Regions from separate parts of the Mesorhizobium sp. P2_E10 genome, predicted to be linked through region 2. Evidence: riboswitches for the same ligand, from Rfam matches in the RefSeq annotation. Region 2 holds a riboswitch; the other holds the start of a gene.
The links. A riboswitch is a leader RNA that binds a small molecule or an ion and turns the genes downstream of it on or off. The one in region 2 is predicted to bind thiamine pyrophosphate.

Region 1 (4,374 bases), on a different contig from region 2:
GCCTCCAGCCAGCGCTGCATGGCCGCGCGGGTCAGCGCGTCAAGCGCGCCGAACGGCTCGTCGAGCAAAAGCATGTCGCGCTCCTGCACCACGGTGCGCAAAAGGGCGGCGCGCTGGCGCATGCCGCCGGACAGTTCGGAGGGATAATGCCGCTCGAAGCCGGCGAGGCCGAATTCGGCAAACAGCGGTGCGACGCGGGCGCGGGCGGCCTTGCGCCCGACGCCCTGCACCTCAAGGCCGAGCGTGGTGTTGTCGAGGATGCGCCGCCATGGCATCAGCGCGTCACGCTGCGGCATGAAGGCAAAATGGCGGCCATGGTCGTCGAGCGGCGCGCCGTCGAAGATCATCTCGCCCTCGCCTTTCAGCGCACCGGTCAGCAGCTGAAAGATCGTCGATTTTCCGGCGCCGGACGGCCCGAGAATGGAGACGAATTCGCCGGCGCCCACGCTGAGCGAAATGTCGGCGAGCACATCGAGGTCGCCGAAGCGCTTCTTGACGTGGCGCAATTCGAGCCGGGTCATTGCGCTCCCCCGGCCTGTCTAACCCGCTCCCACGGCATGGCCAGTCGCTGGATCAACACCGTTGCGCCGAACAGGATCAGCGTCAGCGCCGCGCTGACGGCGACGGCGGCCAGCACCAGATCGGGGCGGAAATTGTTCTTGGCGTTGAGCATGTAGATGCCCAACCCTTTTGCCGCGCCGGCATATTCGGCGAAGATGGCGCCGACCACAGCATAGGTGATGGAGATGCGCAGACCGGCGAAGAAATAGGGCAGCGCCGAGGGCAGCCGTGCCGAGAGGAAGACGCGCCAGCGCCCTGCCCCCATGGCGCGCAGCATCTGGCCGATCTCTTTCTCGGTGGCGTCATAGCCCTCAACCAACGCCACCAGCATCGGAAAGAAGGTGACCAGCGCGACCAGCACGATCTTGGGCATCAGGCCGAAGCCGAACCACAGCACCACCAGCGGCGCGATGGCGATGAGTGGCAAGGTCTGACTGACGATGAGCAGCGGAAACAGCGCGCGGCGCAGCGGTGGCGAGAAATCGACCAGCACCGACAGCACGAAGGCGGCGCTGAGCGAACACGCAAAGCCGAAAAGCGTGGCGCGGATGGTGGGGATGGCATTCTCGACCAGTGCGTCGCGGTTCAGCAGCGCCTGTTCCAACACACGCGACGGCGCCGGCAATATCGTCGGTTTGATGCCGGACCACCGGGCATACAATTCCCAGGCCAGCAGCAAGAGGCCGACCGAGGCGATCGCCGGTGCGACCGTTGCGATGGCGGCGATGAAGCCCGCGAGCGGGCGCGAAGGGGCGGATGGGACCACTGAAATAACCTTTGACGGACGGGCGCGACAGGAGCGCGCAAAAAGCTCAGACAGCGGACGGGCTGTTGGCCGATACCGTGACGTCGAGGGTTACGTGGCCGGCGCCCGGCCCGAAGCGGCAGAAGGCCTCGTTCAGCGCCGCAAACACCGCGCCGGCATCGCCGCGCAATTTGGTGCAGAAGTGTTTGGAGCGGTCGTAGACGCCGGACTGTTTGAGGAAGTCGATACAGCCGTAGATCTCGTCCATGTGATCGTCGGTGCCCATCACATAGAGCGAGAATTGCGCCGCTGTCGGCTGGCCGGTGGCGCCGGCCTTGCGCACCGCGGCAATGGCCGCGTCCTTGCGGGGCCCAAGCGGTCCGACGGGTCTGCTGAGCACATCGGTGCGGCAGATCGGGTCATCCGGCTCGCCAGGGCAGCCACGCGAGATCGCCGCCGACAGCACGCAGTGCTTGCCGCTTGCCGCTGCCGCCACGAACAGATCGCGCATCGCCGAAAACAACACTTCGGGCGGCCCCACCAGCAAGGTCGAGATGTCGTCGGTCTCGATCCTGAGCCTGTCGCGCCAGGGATCGAGCGCACCGAGCGCGCCAAGGATGACGCCGACGAAATCGTCGGTCATGGGATACAGGGAAATCTGTGCGCCAGAAAACATAGCCCGCCTCGCTCCGCTGGTATTACCCAGATCAGCTTCTAGGGTCTGTGGGCTTGCCGCCCCCGTCTCAGCCCCGACCGTACGGAGCACCCCTGTGGATTGGCGCGTTAAAGCACTGTTCGAAGGATTGCGGAAGGGGGTTTTTTCGACACGTGGCGGGAAAGCGTTGCGCCAGCTCGCTGCCACAACGTGTCAAAGGAGCCGATTTCGTACAAAATGTATTGACCGTCATTCGTACATAAAGTACTATTGCCAACCCATGGGAGATCCGGATGAGCACCGCAAACCACGCCGGCTTCGCCGATCTCTCCCGCCCGCTCATCTCGACAGCATCGATCGAACATCGCGAGCGTCTGGCCGGCGCATGGCGCATGGCCAGCCAGGACATCGCCGACGACATCCGCTTCATCCGCCAGTATCTGAAAGTCATTGCCGAGAAAGAGGAGAGGCTGTCGTCAGGCACCCTCGTACACAGCCGCGTTTACACCGAGGCCTGCGCCGGCTGGCTACCACAGACGGTGGCGCGCTATTTGCGCAATCTACGCCAGATCACCGAATGCGAGTTGGCGATGACGGCGGCCGGCATCCGCTTTGCGCTCTCCAGCTATGCCTGGGACGCGTGAGGGGCGCCCTTCCGGCCCGCTAATCTCGCCGAGCCCGTCCCGCGGTCGTCGACTGTCTCCCGACGACGCCTTCGCGGCTGCTCGGCGCGCGGGCGCGGCTCCAAGCCGAGGCAGAACGCGCCTCACTGCATCATGGGTGAGAGGCGGTTAGCCCTTGCCTGATTTGGGTTTGGCCGCCTTGGCGGCGGCTGCCGGCTTCGGCGCCGCTTTGGGCTTGCTGACTTTGGCGGCAGCAGGCTTCTTTGCGGCCGGCTTGGCTTTCGGCTTGGCAGCCGCGCCGTCTATTTCGGCCGTGGCCTGGTCCCAATGCTGCTGATGCGCGCCTTCGGGCCGGCCCGCCTTTTCCCAGATCGCGTGCGCCCGTTGGCGAATGCGTTCATGCCTGTCGTCCGTCACTCCTGCCTCCATCGGTTCGATTCGAATCCCGTGAGCAGGCACTGTTTTAGCTGAAATTTCGAGCGCCGTCTTTGGTGTCAACGCGAAGGCATCATATCCATCGGCAGTCAGGTCCTGTCGGACAACACCGCAACGCCAAGGAGCGCCGCCTTCTTGGTGATCAGGGCTTCCAGATCCGCATCCGAGCGCTCGGTTCCGGTGCGCTCCCGCACCATTGCAATCACTGTCCTCATCGACAACAGCGCACTGCTCCGCTCGGCGAGCAGTTTGTCGACGGATTTGGCCACATCGGGCGACTCGGCATGCCGCAACATGAGGGGCTCCTTCGATATCCCCAGCTGGCACTGCCCTGCCTGCCGCCCCCGTTCGGGGACGACAGGGAAGGCAAGCGTCAGTCGATGACCTCTACGATCTTGTGGGTGGCAGGGTCGACCAGAACGGTATGGTCGCCGACGACAGCGTATCTGTACTGAACGTCGGGAACCTCGATCGGCTGAAGTTCGACGGTGTCAGGCAGAGTGGAGCCGACATTCAGTTCGACGCCGAGGAGATTGATCGAAGCCAATGGGTGCTTGTGCACATATTCGCGAATGACCGTCTGCTGTTGGGGCGAAACGACCACCACGTCTTCGGCCGCGGCAACGCCAATGCCAGCCAGTAGAGCCAGGCCGGCAGCGGCAGGAATCAGAAGGTTTTTCATCGTTCTCTCCTGTTGTTTGCAAGCTTCGCCCTGCCCCGCCTGATGCGAGGACTTTCATGGTTCGAGGTGGCGAGCTCTATAGGGGGCAAACGTCGGGGGAAGCCTGTTGTTCCCTGAGAAATGGCTAATTGATCGGGACTCATTGATCCGGGGAACCGCATGGCGCCGTTGCGCATTGAAGGCGCTGCAACGCTTTCCGGGAGGTCTTCGACATGGATGAAATGCTGTTTCACGCGCCTGTGGCCATCGCTGTGGGGGCTGGCTTCAAACGCGACATCGCCTCACTGGCGCAGATGCAGAATTTCCTGAAGGAATGGCCGCCGGCGCGGCGCGGTGCGATCCATGCCACTGCGCTGAAGGCATGCGACGCGGCGCGCGCCGGTCATCTCAGCGCCGACCAGGCGCGCCGGGCGTTCATCGGCTTTGCCGAAGCCGCCGGCATTCTGTGGACCGGCGTCGACCCGGTGACGGCGCTTCGCGAGGCAAAGTTAGCCAGGAACGCGCGCGGTGGAACCAGCAACAGCCAGGAGAATTGACGCCCGCCCGACCTCGGGGCAGCGCTTACTGCTTCGGAGGCTGCGCCGGCACCTCGCCGGGTTTGATCACCGGCGTCTTGCCTTCGTCGGGCGGCGTGATGACGCCCTGGTCGCCGGTGGGCGGCGGCTGCAACACG
Region 2 (4,374 bases):
ATCTCGCCGGTCAGCATCTTGAGCAGCGTCGTCTTGCCGGCGCCGTTCGGCCCGACCAGGCCGACGCGGTCGCCGCGCTGGATGCGGGTCGAAAAGCCCTTGACCACGGTGAGGTCGCCAAAGCTCTTCTCGATATTTTTCGCCTCTATCACCAGCTTGCCGGATTCGGCGGCGTCGCTGGCCACCATGTTTGCCGCGCCCTCGGCGCCGCGATGGCCGCGAAAGCGCTGGCGCATGGTCTGCAATTCGCCGAGCCGACGCATGTTGCGCTTGCGCCGCGCCGTCACGCCATAGCGCAGCCAGTCCTCTTCGCGCACGATCTGGCGGCCGAGCTTGTGCTGCTCGCGCTCTTCTTCTTCCAGCACCACGTCGCGCCATTCCTCGAAATGGCCAAAACCCTTGTCGAGACGGCGGGTCTGGCCGCGGTCGAGCCAGATGGTGGCGCGCGACACGCGCTCGAGAAAGCGGCGATCGTGCGAAATGACCACCAGTGCCGAGGAGGTGCGGGCGAGCTCCTCTTCCAGCCATTCGATCACTGAGAGATCGAGATGGTTGGTCGGCTCATCAAGCAGCAAGATATCAGGCTCCGGCGCCATGACGCGGGCAAGGGCGGCGCGCCTTGCCTCGCCGCCGGAAAGGTCGTTCGGCCGTTCCTCGCCGGACAGGCCGAGATGCTCCATCAGATAGGTGGCGCGATAGGGATCGTCGGCGGGTCCCAATCCTGCCTCGACATAGGCGCGGACGCTGGCGAAATCGTCCATGTCGGGCACTTGTGGAAGGTAGCGCACGGTCGCCGAGGGTTGGCGGAACACTTCGCCGTCCTGCGGTTCGATCAACCCAGCGGCAATCTTCAAGAGCGTCGACTTGCCGGAGCCGTTGCGGCCGACCAGCGCGATCTTGTCGCCGGCCGATGCCGTCAGCGCAGCGCCATCGAGCAGCGGCGTGCCGCCGAAGGTCAATTTTATCCCGTCGAGATTGAGAAGCGGCGGCGCCATGTCAGCTTTCTGGAAGAGGGTAGGGGTGGGCGAGCAACAGTGCGCGGCCACCACCCAGTGCAATTTCGAGCCGGCCCTTGACCTCGTTGGAAATGGTCAGCGAGGAGCCGAAGGCAACCTCGACATGGGCGAGCGGCCATTTGGCGCCAGTGACGGTCAGGCCGGACAGATCGGAAAAGCCAAGGATCGAAAACAGCGTGCCGTCGGCATAGTCGAAACCGGCCTTGCCCGGCAGCAACGGGATGCCCTCCTGCGCGCCACTGGTCAGAAGCACCTGCGTACCGGTCTCGGCCAGGTGGATGCTGAGCGCCAGATGCAGGAAAGCATGGTCGGCGCGTTTGCCGCCAAAGGCGCCGGCCAGCACCAGGCTGGTTGCCCCGCGTTCGAGCGCGGCGGCGATGGCCAATTCGCCGTCGGTCTTGTCTTTTTCCGGCGGAAACACCTGGCGGGGCACCGACGCCAGATCGTCCGGCAGATCGGCCGGCACGGAATCGAAATCGCCGACCCAGAGTTCCGGCATCACGCCCAGCATCCTGGCATGGCCGATGCCGGCATCGGCGGCAATGACGCGCGTGCCTTCGACCTGGCGGTCGAGCAGCGGCGTGCGGATGAGATCGCCGCCAAGCAGGATGGTGAATGTGCTCATATCCGGTGGCCCTTACCAGCCCGGCACGAGAAACGGAAGGCGGCAAACTCCCACTTGCGCGGTCGATCGGCCGGGCCTATGTGTCGAAACGCTCTAACGGGGTGCCGGACGCAATCTTCGCGGACCGGCTGAGAGGCAGATTTGCCAACCCGCTGAACCTGATCCGGTTTGTACCGGCGGAGGGATTAGACGTTTCGGATAGCCCGACGCCTCAATTCCTTTCAACGCGAACGAAGGAGGCGCCGATGCGCACGCTTTTTTACTCTCTTGTCTCAGCAACAGTTTTTGCGGCATCTGTTTTTGCCACGTCCGAGCCGGTATCGGCCCAGGAAAAGCTCACCGTCTACACCTATGAGAGCTTTACCGCCGACTGGGGTCCGGGCCCCGCGGTGAAGAAGGAATTCGAGGCCGAATGCGCGTGCATCCTCGACTTCGTCTCGGTCGCCGACGGCGTGGCGCTGCTCAACCGCGTCAAGCTGGAAGGCGCCGCGACCAAGGCCGATATCGTGCTCGGCCTCGACACCAATCTCACCGCCGAGGCCAAGGCCTCCGGCCTGTTTGCGCCGCATGGCGCGGTGACGGATGTCAACGTGCCCGGCGGCTGGAGCGACGACACTTTCGTGCCGTTCGACTATGGCTATTTCGCCGTCGTCTACGACACCGAAAAGCTAAAAGTCCCGCCCAAGAGCCTGAAGGAATTGGTCGAAGGCAGTGCCGACGAGAAGATCGTCATCCAGGATCCGCGTACCTCGACGCCGGGTCTCGGCCTGCTTTTGTGGGTGAAGTCGGTCTATGGCGACAAGGCGCCGGAAGCCTGGGCCAAGCTCAGGGCAAAGGTGCTGACCGTGACGCCGGGCTGGAGCGAGGCCTATGGCCTGTTCACCAAGGGCGAGGCGCCGATGGTGCTGTCCTACACCACCTCGCCGGCCTACCACGTGGTCGCTGAAAACACCGAGCGCTACCAGGCGGCTTCCTTCGAAGAGGGCGAGTATCTGCAGATCGAGGTTGCCGGCATCACCACGACAGGTGCGAAGAATCCGCTGGCGGAAAAGTTCATCGCCTTCATGACCGGGCCGAAATTCCAGGATGTCATCCCCGAGACCAACTGGATGTTCCCGGCCGGAAAGACCGACAAGCCGCTCAACCCTGCCTTTGACAAACTGGTCAAGCCGGCCAAGACCTTGCTGTTCAGTCCCGAGGAGGTCGCGGCCAACCGCAAGGCCTGGGTGGATGAGTGGCTGGCGGTGATGAGCAAATGAGCGCGCTCTTCACCCTCCCCCTTGTGGGGAGGGTCGATCCGCGAAGCGGAGCGGGGTGGGGGTCGCGACGCTGAGCCCAGCCTCACCCCCACCCCGGTTCGCGGACACCGCTTCGCGGCATCCGCGCTCCGACCCTCCCCACAAGGGGGAGGGTGGAAGGCGCGCGTCCTCTGACCCCCGCGTCACCGCCGGCATCGTCGCGCTCGCCGCAATCGCGCTGCTGATCGGCGGTGCATTCGCCGGGCTGCTCATCGAAGGCGCTCACGATTTCTCGGGCGCATGGGCAGCCTTCGATCCCTATCTCCTGCGTGTCGCCCGCTTCACGCTGTGGCAGGCGGCGCTCTCGACCCTGCTTTCCGTAGTGCCGGCGCTGTTTGTGGCACGCGCGCTGTCGCGGCATCCGCACTTCCTAGGGCGTGGCTTCATCCTGCAGTTGTTCGCCGTGCCGCTGGCGCTGCCGGCCATCGTCGCTGCACTTGGCATTCTCGCCCTTTATGGCCGCGCCGGCTATTTCGCTGGCGTGCTCGGTGCGATCAGCGGCCAAAGCTGGCCCGGGATATATGGCCTGTCCGGCATCTTGGTCGCCCATGTGTTCTTCAACCTGCCGCTCAGCGTGCGGTTGTTCCTCGAGGCGCTGGGGACGGTACCGGCCGACCAGTGGCGGCTGGCCAGCCAGCTTGGCATGGGCGCGGCGCCGGCCTTCCGGCTGATCGAGTGGCCGACATTGCGCGCGGCCCTGCCGGGCGTCGCCGGGCTCGTCTTCATGCTCTGCATCACCTCCTTCACCATCGTGCTGATCCTGGGTGGCGGGCCGGCCGCGACGACGCTGGAGGTCGCCATCTACCAGGCGCTGCGCTTCGATTTCGATCCCGCGCGTGCCGTCACGCTAACGCTGCTGCAGATCGCGCTGACCTTTGCCGTGGTGCTGGCCCTGACGCGGCTTGGCGCCAACATCGTCGGCGACGCCAATCTGCCGGTGGCATCGCGCCGCTATCTTTCGGCTGGTGTGACGGAGACCATGCTAAATGCCACGTTGATCGTCGTTGCTCTGCTGTTCGTCGCCGGACCGATGGCGGCGACAGTGATGTCGGGCCTCGACGCCGATCTCGGCCGTCTCGCCGGCGAAAGTGCGGTGCGGCAGGCGACGCTGACCAGCGCTGTGCTGGCCTTCCTGTCGGCGCTGCTTTCGGTGGCGCTGGCGCTGTCGCTGATCATGGCGCGGCGGGCGTTGTCACTGAGCCGACGCGTTGGCGCCAGAACGGTGCTCGAACACGCCGCCGACACCGGCGCCGGCTTTGTTCTTGTGGTGCCGCCGATCGTCATCGGCGCGGGTTGGTTTTTGGCCCTGCGCACGGTCAGCGATGTCTTTGCCATTGCTCCGATCATGGTCGTGACCGTCAACGCGGTGATGGCGATGCCGTTTGCCCTTCGCGCCGTCCGCCCCGCCTATGATGCGGCGAGCGAACGCCATGAG

Region 1: linked by a shared signal. The riboswitch ahead of AC1D0N_RS05085 (YkoF family thiamine/hydroxymethylpyrimidine-binding protein) and the one ahead of thiB (thiamine ABC transporter substrate binding subunit) in region 2 are both predicted to bind thiamine pyrophosphate.

The regions. Positions count from the first base shown of each region.
Region 1 is NZ_JBFUEK010000002.1:93,494-97,867, reverse strand. It holds gene AC1D0N_RS05095 (ABC transporter ATP-binding protein) at 1-521, opposite strand, end outside; gene AC1D0N_RS05090 (ABC transporter permease) at 518-1,327, opposite strand; gene AC1D0N_RS05085 (YkoF family thiamine/hydroxymethylpyrimidine-binding protein) at 1,374-1,982, opposite strand; TPP riboswitch at 1,973-2,086, opposite strand; gene AC1D0N_RS05080 (hypothetical protein) at 2,255-2,605, shown strand; gene AC1D0N_RS05075 (DUF2934 domain-containing protein) at 2,753-3,001, opposite strand; gene AC1D0N_RS05070 (hypothetical protein) at 3,109-3,315, opposite strand; gene AC1D0N_RS05065 (DUF1236 domain-containing protein) at 3,393-3,701, opposite strand; gene AC1D0N_RS05060 (DUF982 domain-containing protein) at 3,914-4,237, shown strand; gene AC1D0N_RS05055 (hypothetical protein) at 4,263-4,374, opposite strand, start outside.
Region 2 is NZ_JBFUEK010000006.1:151,038-155,411, forward strand. It holds gene AC1D0N_RS17905 (ABC-F family ATP-binding cassette domain-containing protein) at 1-995, opposite strand, end outside; gene AC1D0N_RS17910 (thiamine diphosphokinase) at 997-1,641, opposite strand; TPP riboswitch at 1,729-1,843, shown strand; gene thiB (thiamine ABC transporter substrate binding subunit) at 1,887-2,900, shown strand; gene thiP (thiamine/thiamine pyrophosphate ABC transporter permease) at 3,094-4,374, shown strand, end outside.